Regions from separate parts of the Cohnella herbarum genome, predicted to be linked through region 1. Evidence: a T-box and tRNA genes for the amino acid it is inferred to sense, from the RefSeq annotation. Region 1 holds a T-box; the other holds one or more tRNA genes.
The links. The T-box of region 1 lies ahead of tyrS (tyrosine--tRNA ligase). A T-box ahead of a tRNA ligase gene usually reads a tRNA of that ligase, here a tRNA-Tyr.
Positions count from the first base shown of each region.

Region 2: it encodes a tRNA-Tyr, which carries the amino acid that the T-box ahead of tyrS (tyrosine--tRNA ligase) is inferred to sense. The anticodon was not compared.

Region 1 is NZ_CP051680.1:2,586,199-2,596,612, forward strand. It holds gene HH215_RS11675 (MFS transporter) at 1-554, shown strand, start outside; gene HH215_RS11680 (helix-turn-helix domain-containing protein) at 785-1,144, shown strand; gene HH215_RS11685 (IS3 family transposase) at 1,162-2,046, shown strand; gene tyrS (tyrosine--tRNA ligase) at 2,411-3,700, opposite strand; T-box leader at 3,757-3,985, opposite strand; gene HH215_RS11695 (sporulation protein YjcZ) at 4,259-4,390, opposite strand; gene yjcZ (sporulation protein YjcZ) at 4,576-4,680, opposite strand; gene HH215_RS11705 (TOMM precursor leader peptide-binding protein) at 4,807-6,750, opposite strand; gene HH215_RS11710 (bacteriocin maturation protein) at 6,747-8,291, opposite strand; gene serS (serine--tRNA ligase) at 9,006-10,295, shown strand.
Region 2 is NZ_CP051680.1:3,297,933-3,308,346, forward strand. It holds gene HH215_RS14625 (alpha-L-rhamnosidase-related protein) at 1-1,689, shown strand, start outside; gene HH215_RS14630 (Gfo/Idh/MocA family protein) at 1,768-2,772, opposite strand; gene HH215_RS14635 (sugar phosphate isomerase/epimerase family protein) at 2,769-3,620, opposite strand; gene HH215_RS14640 (AraC family transcriptional regulator) at 3,825-4,709, shown strand; gene HH215_RS14645 (helix-turn-helix domain-containing protein) at 4,775-6,379, opposite strand; gene HH215_RS14650 (ABC transporter substrate-binding protein) at 6,489-7,490, opposite strand; tRNA gene HH215_RS14655 (tRNA-Leu) at 7,736-7,821, opposite strand; tRNA gene HH215_RS14660 (tRNA-Arg) at 7,839-7,915, opposite strand; tRNA gene HH215_RS14665 (tRNA-Cys) at 7,930-8,003, opposite strand; tRNA gene HH215_RS14670 (tRNA-Gly) at 8,021-8,095, opposite strand; tRNA gene HH215_RS14675 (tRNA-Gln) at 8,171-8,244, opposite strand; tRNA gene HH215_RS14680 (tRNA-His) at 8,269-8,344, opposite strand; tRNA gene HH215_RS14685 (tRNA-Trp) at 8,368-8,441, opposite strand; tRNA gene HH215_RS14690 (tRNA-Tyr) at 8,458-8,541, opposite strand; tRNA gene HH215_RS14695 (tRNA-Thr) at 8,561-8,636, opposite strand; tRNA gene HH215_RS14700 (tRNA-Phe) at 8,658-8,733, opposite strand; tRNA gene HH215_RS14705 (tRNA-Asp) at 8,750-8,826, opposite strand; tRNA gene HH215_RS14710 (tRNA-Met) at 8,865-8,941, opposite strand; tRNA gene HH215_RS14715 (tRNA-Glu) at 9,042-9,116, opposite strand; tRNA gene HH215_RS14720 (tRNA-Ser) at 9,138-9,230, opposite strand; tRNA gene HH215_RS14725 (tRNA-Asn) at 9,234-9,309, opposite strand; rRNA gene rrf (5S ribosomal RNA) at 9,339-9,455, opposite strand; rRNA gene HH215_RS14735 (23S ribosomal RNA) at 9,579-10,414, opposite strand, start outside.

The DNA.
Region 1 (10,414 bases):
TGCTGCTAACCGTGACTTTCCTTATTCAATTCGCGATGTTAAGCCCGATGCCGCTAATCCCGCTATACGTGCAGGATCTGCACGGAACGACCGAGAACCTGGCTTTTTATGCCGGCTTCGTCGGTTCGGTAACCGGAATATCCAACATGATATGCGCGCCTCTTCTCGGAAAGTTAAGCGATAGAATCGGGGCGACCCGAATATTGCTCGTATCGTTGGCAGGCGCGGCGGTCATGCTGATTCCGCAGGCTTTCGTCGGCTCGGTCGGCCAGCTGCTCGTGTTCCGGTTTCTGCTCGGCTGCTTCATGGGCGGACTTATCCCGACCGTCAACTCCCTCGTTCGCCGGTACACGCCGGACGGAATGGAAAGCCGGGCTTTCGGCTTCAATAGCAGCGCCCTCAGCCTCGGCAACATGATGGGTCCGATTATGGGCGGCGCGTTATCGGGTTTCATCGGCATCGAGGGACTGTTCGTGTTGTCCGGCGTGCTGTTGTTTATGACTTGCATTTGGGCGACCCGCGCTTTACGCTCCCGGTCGGCTTCGCGTACTTAAAGGTTAGACGGTAAGTTACTTTCTGTGCGCTATGAGGTTGCGTGTTCCAATTGCATAGGAGATAAGGTACTCTCAGTACTTTATTTGGTTCGTCACCCACCCTGCGGGGGAGATAAGGTACACTCAGTGCTCTATTGGATGCGCCGGCGGTGATCTCTATTAAGCCCCCTAAATGAATTGGAGAATGGCTAGGGAAATAAGGTAGTATTTCATTAGGGGGGCGAGCGGAAATGAGACAGCGAAATAATGCCTTTAAGGAAGTACGTTACAAAGCAGCACAAGAGGCTCTTGCGGGAATGAAAGCAGGCGTGCTGGCCAGAAAGTATGACGTGACTCCGAAAACAATTAGAGCATGGGTAGTGGAATATCAAGAGACGTTTGGGGCAGATTCATTGCCAACGATCGACGAACGAGTTATGGAGTCCAAGCGACTTGCAGATCTGGAAGAAAAGTACGAGCGTGCATTAAAGGCGTTAGGGCAAAAAGAGTTAGAGATCGAGGTGCTGCGCGAACTCGTAAAAAAGACGAACCCTGCCTCAATGACAAACTCGACGTTGCCCAGACGTTCATTGAGCAGGGACATACAGTAGCTAACATCTTAAGCATTGTGGGGGCCGCGTCTTCGACGTACTACGAACGAAAGAAAGCATCACGTGAGGATACAACTACAGAAACAAAAATGCCACTCCGAGGACGCCCTGTAACTAAGCATTCTCTAACGGTTTGCGGAAACGTAATAAGTAATGCACAGATTGAAGAGTGGTTAATGGAGCTGGTGTCTGGCGAAGAGCATAGCTACGGCTATCTGTTGTTAACAGAATGCTTACACGTACAGCGCCAACTCATCATCAATAAGAAAAAAGTGTACCGCCTCTGTAAGAAGCTCGGTATTCTTCATCCGCAACGACGTAAGAAGGTTCACTATCCAAGGCGCCTAGCACGCAATCACACGATAACAGGTTCCAACCAAGTCTGGCAGCTCGATATTAAGTATGGATACGTTGCGGGGTATGATCAGTTTTTCTACATCGCAGATATGATCGACGTTTACGATCGCAGTATCGTCGGCATCCATATCGGTACGAATTGCGAAGCCAAACACGTATGCGAAGCTGTGAAAAAGGCGTTACAGTCACGTCTAAAGCCCGAAGAGAGCAAGCCGATCATTCGCACCGATAACGGCCCCCAATTTATCAGCAAGGCGTTTGGAGAGTTATGCGAAGCAGAGGGAATTATGCATGAGCGCATTCCTCCAAAGACACCTAATATGAATGCATACATCGAGTCCTTTCATGCCACCCTTGAGCGAGATCTGCTTGGAAAAGAGAGCTTTGAATCTTTTCAGGAGGCACACGAAGCTGTACGGAATTACATTGATTTTTACAACAACCGCCGCATGCACAGAAGCCTGGGAAAACGGTCCCCAACGGCTTTCATGAAGTGGGTGGAGCAAACGACTGATTCTTTAGAAAAGTACACTCGAGCCGTTTAAGAATCGAAATCCTGAGGAAAACGCTAGTAAACCAAGTATTTTTACGACAGCAACGTATTTCATCAGTAATACTCCGGATTTAGGGGGTCTAACCGATCTGTCTCCCAACAGTTAAGATAAGGTACTTTCAGTGCTTTATTTGGTTCGTCACCCACCCTGCGGCGGAGATAAGGTACTCTCAGTGCTCTATTGGATGCGCCGGCGGCGATCTGCCCTTCCAGCAGCTAAGATATGGTACTCAGTGCTTTATTTGGTTCGTAACCCACCCTGCGGCGGATAAGGTACTTTCAGCGAAAAACAAAAAGAAGGGATTGGGCAGATGCCCAATCCCTTCTACATTACGCTTATCCGCGTAAGCCAACCCCTACTCGAACTTCACCAAGTAGTAATTTTTCTTGCCGCGACGCAGGACGGTGTACTTGTCATGCAGCCGTTGTTCCTTCGTTACGACGAAATTAACATTCTGCTGTCTTTCGCCGTTTACATACACCGCGCCTTTTTCGATATCTTCTCTCGCTTGGCGCTTCGAAGGAGAAGCTTTCGTCTCGATCAGAAGATCCAGAAGCGCGGTTTCCTCATGCCCGGAAATAACGGTCGTCGGCATATCCTGCAATGCTTCGACGAGTTCGGACTCGCTAAGCTGCGTAACGTCTCCGGAGAACAACGCTTGCGTGATCTTCTCCGCGCTTACGACGGCTTCTTCGCCGTGAACGAGACCGGTAACTTGTCGAGCCAGCTCGCGTTGAGCTACGCGTTTCTCTGGACGCTCGGCAAGTTCGGCTTCTAATTCCGCGATTTGCGCACGATCAAGGTACGTGAAGTATTTCAAGAACTTGATTACGTCATTGTCGTCCGTATTAATCCAGAACTGATAGAAGGCGTATACCGACGTTTTGCTGCGATCTAGCCAGATCGCTCCGGACTCGGATTTACCGAACTTCTTGCCGTCGCTCTTCGTAACGAGAGGAACCGTCATCCCGTATGCGTCGCCGCCGCCCATTTTTCCGATCAGATCAAGTCCTGCCGTAATGTTGCCCCATTGATCGCTGCCACCGACTTGAAGCGTACAGTTATGATCGGTCAACAGCTTGTAGAAGTCATACGATTGAAGGATCATGTAGCTGAACTCGGTAAAAGAAATACCGTTCGCGAGTCTCGAATCGACCGAGTCCTTGGCCAGCATGTAATTGACGGTAAAGTTTTTGCCGATGTCGCGCAGGAACGTAATGATATCCATCGGGCCTAACCATTCGTAGTTGCTCACGAGTTTCGCCGAATTGGCATCCGGAGTGAAATCCAGAAACCTCGAGAGCTGATCCTTCAGCCGATTCGTCCATCCCGCAACCGTATCGGTCGTATTGAGGGATCGTTCCGTCGAACGTCCACTCGGATCTCCGATCATTCCGGTACCGCCTCCGACTAGCGCGATCGGGTTATGTCCGGCACGCTGAAAATGACGAAGGATCAGTATCGGCAGCAAATGACCGATATGCAAACTGTCTGCAGTCGGATCGAATCCGCAGTAAAGTACGACCCGCTCTTTGCCCAGCTTTTCTTGCAAGCCCTCGCGGTTGGTCATTTGATGAATTAATCCTCTGTATTCGAGTTCCTCCAGCAAATCGTAGGTGCCTTTGGCTTCATTGATTGCGGTCATGGTCATCGTTCCTCCTATTTTTCATGTAAAAACAAAAAAGACCCGTCCTGTCTATAGACAGGGACGAGTCATCGCGGTACCACCCTAATTGAAAATGCGCTCCGGCGCATTCTCCACTCTTGTCTCGTAACGGTTGACGACCGTCTTGCCTTTCCGTACCGGTACGGTTTCAGGTCAAGATGCTCCAGGACGTAATTCGCGTTTGCTCGTGTACCGGCTTGCATCGACCGCCGGCTTTCTGAAACACGGGATACGAACGCTACTGATCCCCTTCATCGCTAATGCTAAATTATTCGTTTGAATCACTGTATACGATGCGGCGCAGGAAGTCAACTTTGATTATGCAGAACTGTGACTATACAGAACAATCTCGGATTATTTCCGAATCCGAAGATCGACTTATGCTTGCCATTTTTCATAAAAAAATCAACCCCGGCTAGCCGCGAGGCTGAGCGGGGTTGTGCTAGTATTAGCTTCGCCATCTTATTAACGGAGTAAGGAGGGGTGCTTCCGGATAGATTTGTTGTTACGCACGCAAACCTTAACGGGTAATACGGATTAGTAGATCCCGATTCCGGCTCTCAAGATGATGACCAACAGTATGAAGAGAACAAGAGCGAATGCCGCAGCTCCCATTCCGCCATAACCTGCACAAGAACCAGCACCTACACCGCCAACTGGATAACCCATAGTATCACCACCAGTTTTTTTATTGTGACTGTTTATCACCCTGTTAGATTATGTATGGTTAATCATATTGTCAGTACATTCGCACAGATCCAAGCAAAAATCCGCTAATGCACAACTAGTCCCATTTTGCTGTTATAAGTAAAACCACCATGCTTTTCAGCATGGTGGTTTATTTTCATTCGTGATTAGTAACCGGCTCTCAGAATGATAACCAACAGAATGAAAAGTACAAGTACAAATGCAGCAGCTTGCATACCGCCATAACCTGCACAAGATCCACCGTAACTCATCTTCATCACCACCTGATTCTTTTTGTCTGTGATTATTTATTACCCTGCTAAAATATGCAGGTATACTTATACCGTCAGTGCATTCGCACAGATTTTTAAGATATCCGCGAATAACTACCGATTCGCCTATAAAAAAGGATGAGGATAAGGGTTAATCCCTTGTCCCCCTTGCGATTCCTTCGTATAACCAAGCATTGCCGGAACGTTAAGCATCCTCTCCAACCCCGTCAAACGAACAAGGCGGTGACCGAATGACATGGGCACCATCCCGGGGATCAGAACTTTAACGCAATGTAGTCCGTTACTTAAAGTTTCGGGAGTCGTTTGGTCGATCACGATGACTTCGAGATTTAATGACCGGAATTTCAGAAGGATATCCTTGAGATCATCCGTCAAATCCTTATTCCATTGTCTAGGTTCGAATCCTTGTTCGAAAGTTTGGAGAGGACGATTCTGATCCAGTATAAAAGACAAACGCTTCTCCGCTTCAGGTAAGCCGTACAACAAGGAATGATCCTCCATCCGCTTTACTAAGTACGGATCATCCAGCATTCGATAATACTCATCCTTGTTCCGTTGCAACGTTTCTCCAAGATAGATCAGGTTGCCCGCCACTTCATGAACCGCGCTTTTGGCGGCTCTTATCGGATCCAGGTGGGCTCCGCCCGCGCAAATGAGATTTAATCCGCTATTCCCCTTATTTTTGGCTATTGTCCAAATACTAGGAATTCCGGTTTCCATGGTCACGTTAAACAAATATAAATCATAACCTGATACGGCCTGTAAACGATCTGCCATGAGCAGTAATTCCTTGTCGTTGGACGAAAAGAGATCTAGTCGCGGGGCCGGGATTTGCGAATACCAAGTCATTAGAAACGAATCGCGCTCGACCACCTCCATAATGCCGTAGAAAATCGCTTCCTCCAAGCTCCCCCCTAACGCGCAGCCGTTCGAGCCCTCCATAACAAAGCCGTCTCCTAATCCTAAACTATAGTAAGCAAGCTGTTCGGGAACCAGTATCGGCAGCTCCGCCGTTAAGGAGTAACCCCACACCCAGTTCATCGGGAACTCGGGATCAAAGGGTTTGAACGGAAAATCCTCTTGCGCATACTGATCAGCCGAGTATACCCCCACCTCCATGGGATTGAGCGCTCTATTGGACAGATTCTGATAAGAATCATGAATCACGACTCTCTTGCCGCGCGCCGAAATTCCGCAATAACGCTCCAAGCCTTCCAAGATGGCTATTCGTTCGCTTCTCTCATAAGAATGAGAACGGCCTCCCGAAGTTTCATTGCCTGTCGTTGATGGTAGGTTCACGTATATATTGGAAAATGGCGATAACAGATCCATAGATTTTTTATTGAAAATGCCCGTCCGTTCGTCTAAATAATGTTTAACTAAGTCTCGCCCGAGGTCATCCACCGATTTGCTTCGATACGTATCGGCATTGATCTTAGGGCTTGGCTGCAATGAAACGATCGCGTTCTCCGGCGTATCGAGAGGCGGATTGCCGCAATAAAGACACAGAGGGTCTGGTATAAACGCATGCAGCGAACTTTCCAACGTTTGCAAGTCCACGAAATACACCCCGCAATCCGTTAGAGCAGGTAATCCCTGAATCCAATTCCGTGTTTCCGCGGCGATCAAGTAACTCATCTGCATAATTCCAAACCTCGAGATCGATGAATCACGCGGAATTGCGCCATGCAACAATAGAGTCATTTGTAACTCAATACTATTCTCTCGATCCTGCCCGGCCGTAAAGCTCCTTAACTCGGCACATTGGGAACAGCCCGGTTTACCCGGTTGAATCAGCGGTCCGACCACGCCTTCGTCATGACATATAAATCCCCTCAACCAAGGAATGGCGGTCCTATGCAATACTTGTTCGGCAAGCTCATATACGGAAGGTCGCCATTCATCGGATAGCACCAATACCATTTTCGCCGATTCCGGGATGGGCAGGTTGAAATCAATTTGACGATTGACTTGATATTGTTCGGATAATAAATCGCTAACAGATTGTGCCAACAGTCCTTCACCGACGATCGCAACGAGATCATTCACCCGGATACCTCCTCCTCTCCAAGCATAAAGCCAAGTAAGCCCCCCAGATGTTCATTCAAAAAGAATTCCGCCTTGATATCGAATACGATTAATTGCTTTTGATTACGTTTTAAGACGGATATAGCGCGTTGTATCAACTCGGCGTTTGTCGTGTCGTCGACGTCTTTAATTCTCAAGTCTGATGCCATGGCAATTTCCGAATCTGGAGTCGGCATTTCATCTCCGCGCTGCAAGGCGGGCTCCATTTGATTTTGTATGCTCAGAAGCGCCTGTTGAAGAGCCGTTCTGAGCGCCAATGTCCTGTTCAATCCGACGCAGCTGTACCAGCTCTCGCCCATACCGATCCAAACGACCGGAAAGCCGTGTACGTCTTCGCCCAATCGGATCTTCGGTACTCCATGCAAAGTCTCTAGTGCTCGTAAGTAATAGAGGGAGCGGGGATCCTCGACATGACTAAGCGGTATCCCGACTTTCGGCGAGATCCGTTTAGCACCTTGCTTCCTCCATAGTTGCGTTAAACACTTCTGCAATCCGCGACAAACGGCTTCTTCGAAAGTTGCCCCCGCTCCGATATCAATGGATTCGGATTGCTGGTCCGTCAAGAATCGGGAAAACGACAATCGACTTAATCTAGTTACGTAGGCCTCTATTCCAGCTAACCCCGCTTCGTTGCGAGCTTCCATATGCGTCAGACCTGCGCTAGTGATTACCGGGAGCATTTCCGCAAGCCCTTCCGACAACGGATCAACCGGCTGAATCCGGCATTGCGAGAGAGGAAGCTGGCTCAGGTCTCCCTCCTCCCAAAGGTGAAATATACCGGAGTGCGGAGATGTTAACCGACTCGTAAACGATAGGAATTCGTTATCATCCATACTGCTTACCCTATCACTTCCGAGTCGCTGCTCCCAATTTCGAACACGTTCAATCGTGACTTCATTTGTTATTAACGGATGGGGCAAGAAGGAATGATAGCTACCTTCAAGCGTGCGCAAATCCAACAAAAAAAATCTATTTTTCGACTCCGACTCCGACGTTGTTGTAATCGTTCTATACATGTCAAATACGATGACGTTGGCAAGCATTGCCGTTGCCGCTAGGCTAACTCTTGAAGCCATTGGGTCGATACGAATCGCGGCTCGATGGAGGCGCCTCCGTGCAGAATCCCAACTCCCCAAGGAGTCGGAATTCACCAAAGGTCCCACAAAGCCCGTTTGCCCGATGCAGGCGGCGATGAGCAGAGATTTCTTTTCAGCGATGCTGGCTTCTTGAATAGCCTGGATTTGTTCGACTTTCATCTGCTGACCGAAATACAAAATCCAATCAAACGGCTGAACTCTTGCTCTCCAAGCGCTTACGGTATTTTGGGACGTAGTCCATTCAATTAATTCCGTGTCCATAGACGTCACATGGCTGTCCGATAATCCGGATTCGAACAATGCCTTAACCAACGAAGTCAAAAAGGAACCGGCTCCGATCGCCAATACTTTGACTCCGATTCTCGAATCGTATCTTCCAACGATTTCAATCGTTGACTGGGTCATGAGAATGTCATTCCTCGCACAAGGGGGATTAGGCGATAGCCCGCCAGAAATAAGATATGGCTTTATGCGGAAAATGGTGTATTCGCTGCGGGGTAATCGCATTAGTTTGCTTCATAACCGAGTAACGCTTTAATTAATTGTCCCGGGCTTATTTTATAAACGGAACTGGACGCCGTTATTTAGTCGAAAACAAGTGTTTTTGAGTTCTAACGGCGCTGGACGCCGCTATTTAGGCTCGGATGGCATTTTTTCTGGGGGAAACACTCGAATAAGAGCGCTCATCTCCGTTAGATTTTGAAAAGTACCTTTTTTAGCAAAATAGCGGCTTCCACCTCCGTTAGACGTAAGCTATTGTAGGGTAAAGTAGTGTATTGAGCATAAAGTACGAAGCGATTCTTAATGTGAATACCCAGTAGTTTACAGCATGCTCCTCTTGTATGAGTGGCTGGATTACGTTATACTACAACAAATTAAATGATCGACATTATGCCTATGAAGAGCATCCAACTCGGAGGCGTTCCCGTCAAGGAAGTCGTTCGGCTAAGCCGGGCAGCTTCCCTAAGTTAACCGTAGCCGCTCGTTATCGCGGAACTAAAGAGGATCGGACAGAGCTGTCTGTTCGGTCAATTTGGGTGGCACCGCGAGTAAAAAACGCTTCTCGTCCCATGAAGACGAGGGCGTTTTTTGCATTTTATTCTAAAGGAGCGCGGTGACATGTTGGACATCAAATGGATTCGGATGAATCAAGAAAGAGTGCAGACGGTAGCGGATCAGAAAGGGATCGTTATTTCGATAGCGGAGCTGCTGGAGTGGGATGAGAAAAGACGAGCGTTGCTCGCCGAAACGGAAGGGCTAAGAGAATCCAGAAACAAGCTGTCGCAGCAGATCGGAAGCCTAACCCGCCAAGGTGATTTTGGGCAAATCGAACCGATCAAGCTAAGGGTAAAGCAGATCAATGATAGCTTGCTCCAATGCGAGATGAATTTATCTGAAGCGGAAACTCGCTATTCGGAATTGATGATGCTCGTACCGAATAACGTCTCGCACGATACGCCCTACGGCAAGTCGGATCTGGACAACGTGGAGCTTAAGCGGGTCGGAGAGCCAAGAATGGCCGATTATAGCCTTAAAGATCACGTAGCGCTCGGTGAACTGCACGAGATGATCGATGTTCCCCGCGGAGTCAAAACGGCCGGATCGCGCAACTATTACTTGAAGGGCGAAGGTGTCCTGTTGCATCGCGCCGTACAGCAACTCGCTTTCGACTTGCTTATCGCCCAAGGGTTCACACCGTTGGAAGTCCCATTAACGGCGAGGCCCGAAGCGCTGCGCAATACCGGATTCTTCCCGCTTGGAGAAGACCAAACCTATCGGATCGCCGAGGAGGACAGATGGCTCGTGGGAACCTCGGAGGTGCCACTTGTTACCTATTACGCCAATGAAATCGTTAACGTCGACGAACCGATCAAGTTAGCGGCGGCTTCCGTCTGTTTTCGCAGCGAAGTCGGCTCGACCGGCAAGGACGTCCATGGACTGTACCGGGTGCATCAATTCGCCAAAGTTGAACAAGTCATCCTATGCGATGCCGACCCGGAACTGTCGGATCGCATCCTCCAAGAGATTACCGCTAACGCCGAACGGCTTTTGCAACTTCTGGAGCTGCCATATCGGGTAGTCGCCGTATGTACGGGCGACATGTCGCAGAAAACCTACAAGCAATACGACATCGAAACTTGGATGCCGAGCCGGCAAGCATACGGCGAAACCCATTCGTCGTCCAACCTGCACGATTTCCAAGCGCGTCGCTCGAATATCCGTTATCGCGATGCGGACGGTCGTCTTCAATACTGTCACACGCTTAACAACACTGCCGTTGCTAGCCCGAGAATTCTTATTCCGCTTCTGGAGAACCATCAAGACGAAGACGGCTCGATTAGCATTCCGGCAGCTCTGCGGCCATATATGGGCGGCCGTGAGCGGCTTTATCCTCTCCATTCTGTATAGCAACAAGATGAGATCGCATGCTCAGCGGACTCCGGAGGAAATAGGTGCGCGGCAGTACTAATCCGTGTGCGGAGCCGACTCTGGAGGAAATAAGTGCGTGCCGGGGTACTATTCCGTGT
Region 2 (10,414 bases), 710 kb from region 1:
GCTTCTCTGAATTTCCAAGATCCGATGCGACCTCCATCCAGCCACAAGTTAGCTGTCGAGCCGATCGTTCCGACTGCCGCAACCCTTCTCGATAAGTCTTCCACGCTCATCGATTTCGGCAAAGAGACTTTCGGATACGTGAGACTGCACGGCATTCGCGGCCAAGGCCAAATCGGTCTGTTCTATGGCGAATCGAGAGAAGAGGCTCTCTCCGTCGAAGCTTGCGAAACTTACGATCTGATCCAACTCGACGAAACTTCTTTGGGGGACGATCCGAAGCTGATGACTTACACGCATCCTTCATCCCGGGCGTTTCGATACGTTCAGGTCGTCTGCGAGGAGGGCATCCAAGTCGAGGACGTATCTGCCCTCTATGAATATTTGCCCGTGGAATACAAGGGAAAATTCCGATGCTCGGACGATCGGATCAATGAAATCTGGAATATCTCCCTCTACACCTTGCATTTGACGACGCGGGAATTTTTTCTCGATGGCATTAAACGAGACCGGTGGGTTTGGTCCGGCGACGCCTGCCAAAGTTTCCTGATGAACTACTACTCTTTCTTCGACAACGCCGTTTGCCGCCGGACTCTGATCGCGCTTCGAGGAAAAGATCCAGTAGAAACGCATATCAATCATATTCTCGATTACAGCTTCTATTGGATTCTCTCTCTGCAAGATTATTACGACTACTCGGGAGATACGGAGTTCGTTCGCGACCACTATCCGAAGGCGCTATCTCTGCTCGAGTTCTGCGCGGGGCGCGAGAACGATTCGGGATTCTTTGAAGGCCAGCCCGACGATTGGGTATTCGTCGATTGGGCGGAGATGAACAACCGGGGCGAGGTCTGTTTCGAGCAGGTGCTCTATTGCCGAAGTCTAGAGATCGTAGCCGGCTTCGCGGAACGATTCGACGACGCGAAGAAGGCTTCCGCCTTGCTCGTCAAGAGCCGCGAGCTTCGGGAGAAGATCATCCAAGCGTTCTGGGATCCCGATGCAGGAGGACTCGTGCACGGCAGGCGCGAGGGCGTTTTGGACGAGAAAGTGACGAAATACGCGAATATGTTCGCGCTTAGCTATGGCTACTTGAATGAAACCCAAACGGAATCGGTTATCCGTAACGTTATGTTAAACGATGAAGTCCAGCGGATCGTAACTCCTTACATGAGATTTTACGAACTGGCTGCGTTGTGCGGGATCGGAGAAACGTCTCGCGTCGTGGAAGAAATCAAAAGTTATTGGGGAGGCATGCTCGACCTCGGGGCGACCTCGTTCTGGGAAACGTTCGATCCTTCCCAGAGCGGATCGGAGCATTACGCCATGTATGGCAGACCGTTCGGCAAGAGCCTTTGCCACTCCTGGGGAGCCAGCCCGCTCTACCTGCTGGGCAAATACGTATTGGGCGTTCGCCCGACCGAACCCGGTTACGCGGCCTATATCTTGGAACCGTCGCTTGGAGGATTGGACTGGATCGAGGGCTCCGTGCCGACTCCGTCCGGCGAAATTGCGGTCTATGCCGATGCGAACGTAATCAAGCTGACCGTGCCGGAGGGCAAAGGTTTGCTGCGCTTCCGCAGCTCGATCGATCCACGGAGTTCCGACGTCGCAATCTCCTGCGTAGGCGAAGACGTTTATGAGGCGGAACTGGTCCCTCATTCGAACGTGCTTGTCCATTATCGAAGTTTCTAACGAAACAAGCGCCGTTCGGCTTATGCCGTACGGCGCTTGTTCTATCAACTTTAACCTGGGACGATACACTAACCTCGATTATCGGAGAGAGTTAGCGATTTCTCTTCTCGCAAGCCTGAACGATGCTATCCCCTCTTCGAGCGTAGAAACCGTTATCTCCTTGCCTTCCTGCAAGCATCGCAGGAAGTAGAGCAACTCGTTATAATAGCCGCCGAGAGATGATACATTCCCGCCCACGTCCGACGAGGCACCGCCTTGCGGCGCGTCCCCGGCCAGCTCGGGCCGGATGTGCTCTCCCGCTTCCGTATACACGTCCAAGCCGTTCGGAGTAAAAGCGACCGTCGCTTGCTCGAACTTGACGCGGTAGGACATCTCGAACGGGAAGCCTTCCGGGTAGCCCCAGCTTCCTTCCAAGGAGACGACCGTCTGCCCGAACTTGTAAGTGCTGAAAATATGATCCGCATAACCGCCGTTGTTCACCGCCGTGCTCGACGTCGACTCCGGTTCGCCGAGCAAATAACGAACGTAATCTACGTCGTGGATATGCAGGTCGAGCGCCGCCGATCCGCTGCGTTTACCGTCCAGCAGCCAATCGTTCCATCCCCACGTCGGCCGCGGGCTAACTCTCTTGAAGACGCCGGAAATCATCGCCCCGTATGTTCCTTCGTCCTTGATCTTTTTCAAGTACTCGTACTCCGGCCAGAACCGGATGCAGTGTCCGACCATCACTTTGCCCGACGATTTCTTCTTCGCTTCGAGCAGTTGCACCGCCTCGGACTCTTCCAGACAAACCGGTTTTTCGATGAAGACGTCGTAACCGCGATCCAACGCTTGCAATGCGTGTTTCGTATGGAGGAACGTCGGCAGGCAGATATCGATCGTGTTCACATCCGCCTCGCTGATTAATTGCTCCCCGGACGCGTATACCTTCGCCCCGAATTTCTTGGCAATCATCGTAGCGTTCTCGACATTGTCGTCCGCGACCGCCGTAACCTGGAAGTCCGCCTTGCCTTCCAACGCCTCGTAACAAGCGGCATGCATCTTGCCCATGAATCCCGTGCCGATTAACCCGATCTTGATCATCTTGCTGTCTCCCTCCCCAATATGCGATCCATCGAAGACGATGTGTTATAGATGATTTGCTCCGTATGATGGGTATAATTAGGAATCATCTCCGCAATGACGTAGTCGTCGTATCCTGCCGCCGTTAACGCCGCAACGACCGAAGGGTAGTCCACGTCGCCCGCCAACAAATCGACGAAACCGTGCAACCCGCCTGCTTGCCTCCGGTAATCCTTGAAATGCACCTTCTTGATCCGTTCTCCGAGAATCGAGATCCAGTGTTCCGGGTATCCGGTTAATAACGTATTGCCGATATCCAAATAGGAGCCTACCCATGGCGATCCGATTTCGTCGATGAACCTTCTCATCTCCAAAGGCGATATAAGAAATTTATTCCATACGTTCTCTATCCCGATATTGACTTTGTATTCGGCAGCCGTCGTTGCCAATTGCGTAACGGCTACTTGCGCCCGTTCATAAGCGACGTCATAAGGGACGACCTCGGACCCGGGTATAAAATCGACGCCTACCGCGCCCGGAATAAGCAAAATCGTATCCACGCCAAGCTGAGCCGCGGTCTCCAATTGTTTACGGCCGATGTCCAAGGCTTTACTTCTCGTAGACACGCTGTTGCTGGTCAGGGAATAAGTCCAGTACAAACCGGACGCTAAGCTCGTCAGTTCGATGCCCGTATCGTCGGCGAATGCTCTTAGCTCCGTAACTTCGGCCTTTCCGCTATCGAGGCTTAGCTCCCCATCCTCTGCCAGAGCAAGCTCTATTCCTTCGAACCCGGCGGACTTGGCAAGGCGAATGCAATCCTTGGTTCCCATTCCGGCCGGAAATGACCATGCGTTAATGCCCTTCTTCATCGTTCGTCCCCCGCTATCTTCGAATAGAATTGCAACTCTATTATAAGATCCGGTACGCGTTCTAAGATTTGTTGAAAATGCCCGACTATTTATCATTTTCAAGCATGAACGCCGATATGAAGGCAGGAGTTCATGCCAAGGTTCGCGAAACCTATAGCGACGGCTCGCAATGCATCCGATTCATTACCGCGGAGGACTTCCGATATGGATTTTACGAAAACCAAGCTGAAGTTGGAGATAGAGGTATCTCATCTGATCACCCTGCACTATTTTGAATTTGCCAAAGATTATATATTCGCGGGCGAACAGCATGATTTCTGGGAACTGGTGTACGTGGATGCGGGAGAAATCGAAGTGACCGCCGACCATAACGGATACGTGCTGAAGCAAGGCGATATTATTTTCCATCAACCGAACGAGCATCACAGCCTATGGGCCAACAATCGAATCGCCCCTAACGTGATCGTTATCACTTTCGAATGCCGAAGTCCGGCCATGCGTTTTTTCGAGAACAAAACATTCCATCTCGGCAACGGAGATCGCAATCTGCTCGCGTCCGTCCTCAAATACGGCTTTCAAGCGTTCGAGCCTCCTTTCGATGACCCAAGGTACAACCGATTGGTCCGCAGAACCGACGTCGCGTTTGGAGCCGAGCAATATATCAGGCTTTATCTGGAGCTGTTCCTTATGAGCATCATTTCTCAGGGATATGCGGATACCGGAGGGAACCGGCTCTCTACGGCCGCAAAGGAACGCAGCGAGAATGACGTGACCGGCAAGCTGATCGCCTATATGGATGAACATATAACGGGCGATCTTACGCTAGAGCAGATGTGCGAACACCTTTATATCAGCAAATCGTTCCTTGTACGCCTGTTCAAGCAGAAAACCGGTCAAAGCGTCATGAAGTACTATAAAAACCTCAAAATCGAAAAAGCCAAAAACCTCATTCGCGAATGCCGGCATAACTTTACCGAGATCGCGGAAATGCTTAAATATGCTAGCATCCATAGTTTTTCGCGCCAGTTTAAGCATGTGACGGGACAGACGCCATCCGAATATTCCCGTTCGGTTCAAGCACGGATATGACAAAGAAGCTCTCAAGGTTCCATCCCCTTTGAGAGCTTCGGCTTAATGCTGCTATATTGTCCCGATCAAGCAAATATCTTCAGCAGATCATCGATTTTCCGGTTATGGGAAAGCACTCCGTAATTCATCCATGCTAAGAAATCAACCTCGTATACTCGTTGATTCCGGACTGCCGGAAGCATTTGCCAATGAATCACGTCGATCGCTGATCGACTTCCCCGTTCCGAAAGCCTATCGAAGGTTATGACCACATGATCGGCATCAAGCCTAACCAACTGCTCGGGCGTTAACGGAACCCTTCTATCCTGACTCGTTAGTTGCGTAACGAGTTCCGGAGGCGTCAGTCCAAGATCCTTGTACAATACCGGCCCCGTGTAACCGTGATCCGCACCCGAGTATAAGTAAACACCGGCATCGGATACGCGAAGGCAGGCAACCGTCTGCCCTTGAATCGAACTCTTTAGTATTTTCTTGGCCTCGTTCGCTTTATGCTCGTATTCGCCGATGATTTCTTTGACCTTATCCATCTTCCCCAACAGATCGGCTACCGTTCGCAGCGTCGTTCTCCAATCCTCTCCCGAATGGGTTACTTTAAAGGTCGGCGCTAAACGGTTTAACCGATCAAACGGGATCCACCGCTCGAAACTCTCTTCCATCATGATAAAATCCGGTTTGACGCCGGAAAGGGCTTCGACATCCTCGGTCTCGATATCAAATGTCGGTACCTCGTTTAATCCGAGATATTCCTGTTTCCCCCAGTTGGCATGGGAGCATTGCATCGCAGGCGTTACTCCTAGTGCGACCAAATAATCTTCAAGAAAAGGTGCCCACACCTGGATATTTTCACGATTGTTACGTCTATAGATGCCTGGAGAGACGCCGACCGCTTGCTTGAATCGACGATTAAAATAGTACTCATCGCCAAAGCCGACATTCTGTGCGATATCGAACATCGGATCATTCGTTACGAGCAGCAACTGCTTCGCTCTATCGATCCTCACCTCGTTCAAATACTGGAGCGGTATTTTTCCCGTCATTCCCTTAAACAAACGCGTATACTGCCACCTAGGGACATTAGCCAATTCGGATAGTCGCTCCACCGTCCACGGATCGTGGTAATAACGTTTCATTTGCTCGATCGTTTGCTCGACTGATTGCCTCACGTTCCATTCCTTGTTAGGAGTAAGATTTTGTTGTAAAAGAAAGAGCAGCAGTTGCTGGAATCGAATATGCCGTTCCAATACCTTCATTTCATCTAGGGCGGTACGGTTGCGGTATATCCCCTCAAGGTAATCTAAGCAATCTGAGAACGGAGAGCACAGCAACTCCCCCTTACAAGGAAATCCTGAAGTCTCCAACGCGTCTTTCGCTCCGGTAACGGTAGCTGCTATGATCATTTTATCAAAGGTAAGCCGATACAAGCTTATCCCGACATCGGAGACCTTAATCTCGATAGGACTGCCAGGCGGAAATACGAAGCATTTGCCTCGCTCCAGCTTTGACATAATGCTTTCACAAGCTAAGCTTCCGTTACCTTCCTTCACGACAAGCATCGTATATTCATTGACGTTTCGAGGCCCCCACTCCTCCGTTGAAGAGTGGACATCAATGCTCGTCAGTCCATAATATAAGACATTTCCAATCTCCGATTGCTCAAGGCGTTCCATCATATTCATCTTCCCTAAGTGAGAATTATTATCAATTAAATTATATACAAAAAAGGAAAGCTCGACAACCAACGTTTTGGTTGCTAAGCTTTCTTCATTCCTACGCTTTCTATTATGGAGCCAGGCTCTTTAACAGATCATCGATCTTCATTTCATTCGCGATGATCGCTCCGGATTGCCAATGAGAACGATCGTACGAATAGACGTGATTGTTCTTAACGGCCGGCAGCGATTTCCATAACGGGCTATCCAGCAATTTGACCGCTTCCTGGTTCTCCTTAGAGTCCCAGGCTCCGTTGGATGGGAAAATGATAATGTGATCCGCATCGAGTTCCGGTATCGCTTCCTCCGATAGGACTTTTTGAAAATCTTCCATCACTGTCATCGGATGTGGCGTGAGTCCAAGCTGGTTATAGATGAACCCTGTGAATCTATTCTTAGTACCGAACAAGGCAAGCGTTTTGTCCCCGATGTTTAATCGCACTACGGCAACAGTCTCTTTCCCTATTGTCGATTGGAACTTCGCTTTCGCATCGCTGATTTTCTGATTGTACTCACTCAGCTTGGTTTCTGCCTTCTCCGGAATTCCCAATACATCCGCAACCTGCTTAAGGACTTCCGTCGAATCACCGAGATACTGTTCCGGAATGCGATAGGTGGGAGCTACTTTAGAATACTGTTCGTATTTCGCCGCGTCTACTCCTCCGTCAACGATAATCAGATCGGGATCGGCCGCCACCATCGCTTCCATACTGCCGGTGATGTCGAACTGAGGCATATCCAAGCCTAGATAATCCTGTTTCCCCCAGCTTGGATGATACCACTGCACGATCGGTTCTACTCCAAGCGCCGTCAAATAATCCTCTAAGTAAATTCCTGCGACCCTTTGCGGGTTCACCGGAATTTCGATTTCTCCGAACTCATCCGTCACTTTACGAACAGTTTCCGATCCGGTCTCAGGCTGTTGAGCGGTCGTAGTCGCCTGACTTTCGGATGGCGGCGCACTTGCTTCATTTGCCGAAGAGTTATCATTGGATCCGCATCCTGCCAATCCGATCGCCGCAGCTAGCATTGCGACCATCCCTACCGTGAACTTAAATTTTGTACTTGCCATGCTGTATTCCATCCCCTTTGTCCTCTAAAAATGTAGTGTATAGAGCTATTGAAGAAAATGATAATCATTATCAATTAACTCGACTTTTATTGTAGCTTAGGGCTCAACCTGTCTCAATGTATATTCGCTATTCGTTTCTTGTACAAATGGAACTGTGCTCTTCTAACTTTACGCACAAAGTCATCCCTCTGCGAAAGCAAAAAAAACCTTAAGGCGATTAACCTTAAGGTTTTGACATTCGTTAGTGGTGCCGGTGAAGGGACTTGAACCCCCACTCCCTTGCGAGAAACGGATTTTGAGTCCGTCGCGTCTGCCATTCCGCCACACCGGCTTATTCAGTTTTCTTACTGGCGCGCCCTAAGAGATTCGAACTCCTGGCCTTTTGATTCGTAGTCAAACGCTCTATCCAGCTGAGCTAAGGGCGCAAGTTAAAGGTTTTTGGAGGCGCCACCCAGACTCGAACTGGGGGTAAAGCTTTTGCAGAGCTCTGCCTTACCACTTGGCTATGGCGCCACAGTCAAGATTTTAGATGGAGCGGAAAACGGGGCTCGAACCCGCGACCTTCTCGTTGGCAACGAGATGCTCTACCACTGAGCTATTTCCGCATATTAGGCTATCGGGGCCCCCGAAAAGTAATCGGTATATGCTCCAACGCTTAGCTTCACTTTTTGGAGTGAAAGTGGCTGGGGATCAAGGATTCGAACCTTGGATGACGGAGTCAAAGTCCGTTGCCTTACCGCTTGGCTAATCCCCAACAAAAACCTCTTTGTTGTAAAAATGGGGCGGACGAGGGGAATTGAACCCCCGAATGTCGGATCCACAAACCGATGCGTTAACCACTTCGCCACGACCGCCATGATCGTAATTTGAATCTTATTGGCAGGGGCAGCAGGAATTGAACCCACACTAACGGTTTTGGAGACCGCTGTTCTACCCTTAAACTATGCCCCTACATAGAGTAGAAAACTGGTGGAGGATGATGGATTTGAACCACCGAACCCGAAGGAAGAGATTTACAGTCTCCCGCGTTTGGCCACTTCGCTAATCCTCCATGATTAGCTGAAAAGAAATGGTGCCGACTAGAGGACTTGAACCCCCAACCTACTGATTACAAGTCAGTTGCTCTACCAGTTGAGCTAAGTCGGCGCGTGTTTTTAAGTTGTGTAATGGTGGCTCGAGACGGAATCGAACCGCCGACACGAGGATTTTCAGTCCTCTGCTCTACCAGCTGAGCTATCGAGCCGAACTTAGTGTAAAGATGGCGGAGCTGACGGGATTCGAACCCGCGGTCTCCTGCGTGACAGGCAGGCATGTTAGGCCACTACACCACAGCTCCACGATAGTAACTCGGTGTTGAGCCGAGGGTAATTCATTTGGTTGCGGGGGCAGGATTTGAACCTGCGGCCTTCGGGTTATGAGCCCGACGAGCTACCGGGCTGCTCCACCCCGCGTCGTTAATTAATGATTGCTTTCTTGAAGCGACATTTATTATCATAACTCATATCGCCTATGTAATGCAACCCTCAATTTATGGTAATTCTTTTTGAAGATTGGTGACCCCTAGGGGATTCGAACCCCTGTTACCTCCGTGAAAGGGAGGTGTCTTAACCGCTTGACCAAGGGGCCATGCTTACACCGGTAAAATAGTGGCGGAGAGAGAGGGATTCGAACCCTCGAGACGCTTTAGACGCCTACACGATTTCCAATCGTGCTCCTTCGACCAAACTCGGACACCTCTCCATATGGCTCCCCGAACAGGACTCGAACCTGTGACAACTCGATTAACAGTCGAGTGCTCTACCAACTGAGCTATCAGGGAATGTAAGCGTAAGTAAATCATGTGATCCAGCCTGGCAACGTCCTACTCTCCCAGGACCCTGCGGTCCAAGTACCATTGGCGCTGGAGGGCTTAACGGTCGTGTTCGGGATGGGTACGCGTGGAACCCCTCCGCCATTATTACCAGACCGGATCTTAAACTCAAGGCTTGCGCCTTGAAAACTGGATGCGAAGTAAAGCGGTCAGAAGAAGGTGAGTATCATTTGTCTTGCTAGCATCATTCGTGACGACTAAAGTCGCACGAGTTCGTGTAGGATAAGCCCTCGACCGATTAGTACCCGTCAGCTCCACACATTGCTGCGCTTCCACCCCGAGCCTATCAACCTGGTGTTCTTCCAGGGGTCTTACGAATTGGGAAATCTCATCTTGAGGCAGGCTTCGCGCTTAGATGCTTTCAGCGCTTATCCCTTCCGCACTTGGCTACCCAGCGGTGCTCCTGGCGGAACAACTGGTACACCAGCGGTGCGTCCATCCCGGTCCTCTCGTACTAAGGACAGCCCCTCTCAAATTTCCTACGCCCGCGACAGATAGGGACCGAACTGTCTCACGACGTTCTGAACCCAGCTCGCGTACCGCTTTAATGGGCGAACAGCCCAACCCTTGGGACCTACTTCAGCCCCAGGATGCGATGAGCCGACATCGAGGTGCCAAACCTCCCCGTCGATGTGGACTCTTGGGGGAGATAAGCCTGTTATCCCCAGGGTAGCTTTTATCCGTTGAGCGATGGCCCTTCCATTCGGTACCACCGGATCACTAAGTCCGACTTTCGTCCCTGCTCGACTTGTAGGTCTCGCAGTCAAGCTCCCTTATGCCTTTGCACTCTGCGCGCGATTTCCAACCGCGCTGAGGGAACCTTAGAGCGCCTCCGTTACTTTTTAGGAGGCGACCGCCCCAGTCAAACTGTCCGCCTGACACGGTCCCTCTACCGGTTAACGGTAGTAGGTTAGAACTCCGATACGATCAGGGTGGTATCCCAACGGCGCCTCCACAGAAGCTTGCGCTCCTGCTTCATAGGCTCCCACCTATCCTGTACAGACCGTACCAAAGTTCAATATCAAGCTACAGTAAAGCTCCATGGGGTCTTTCC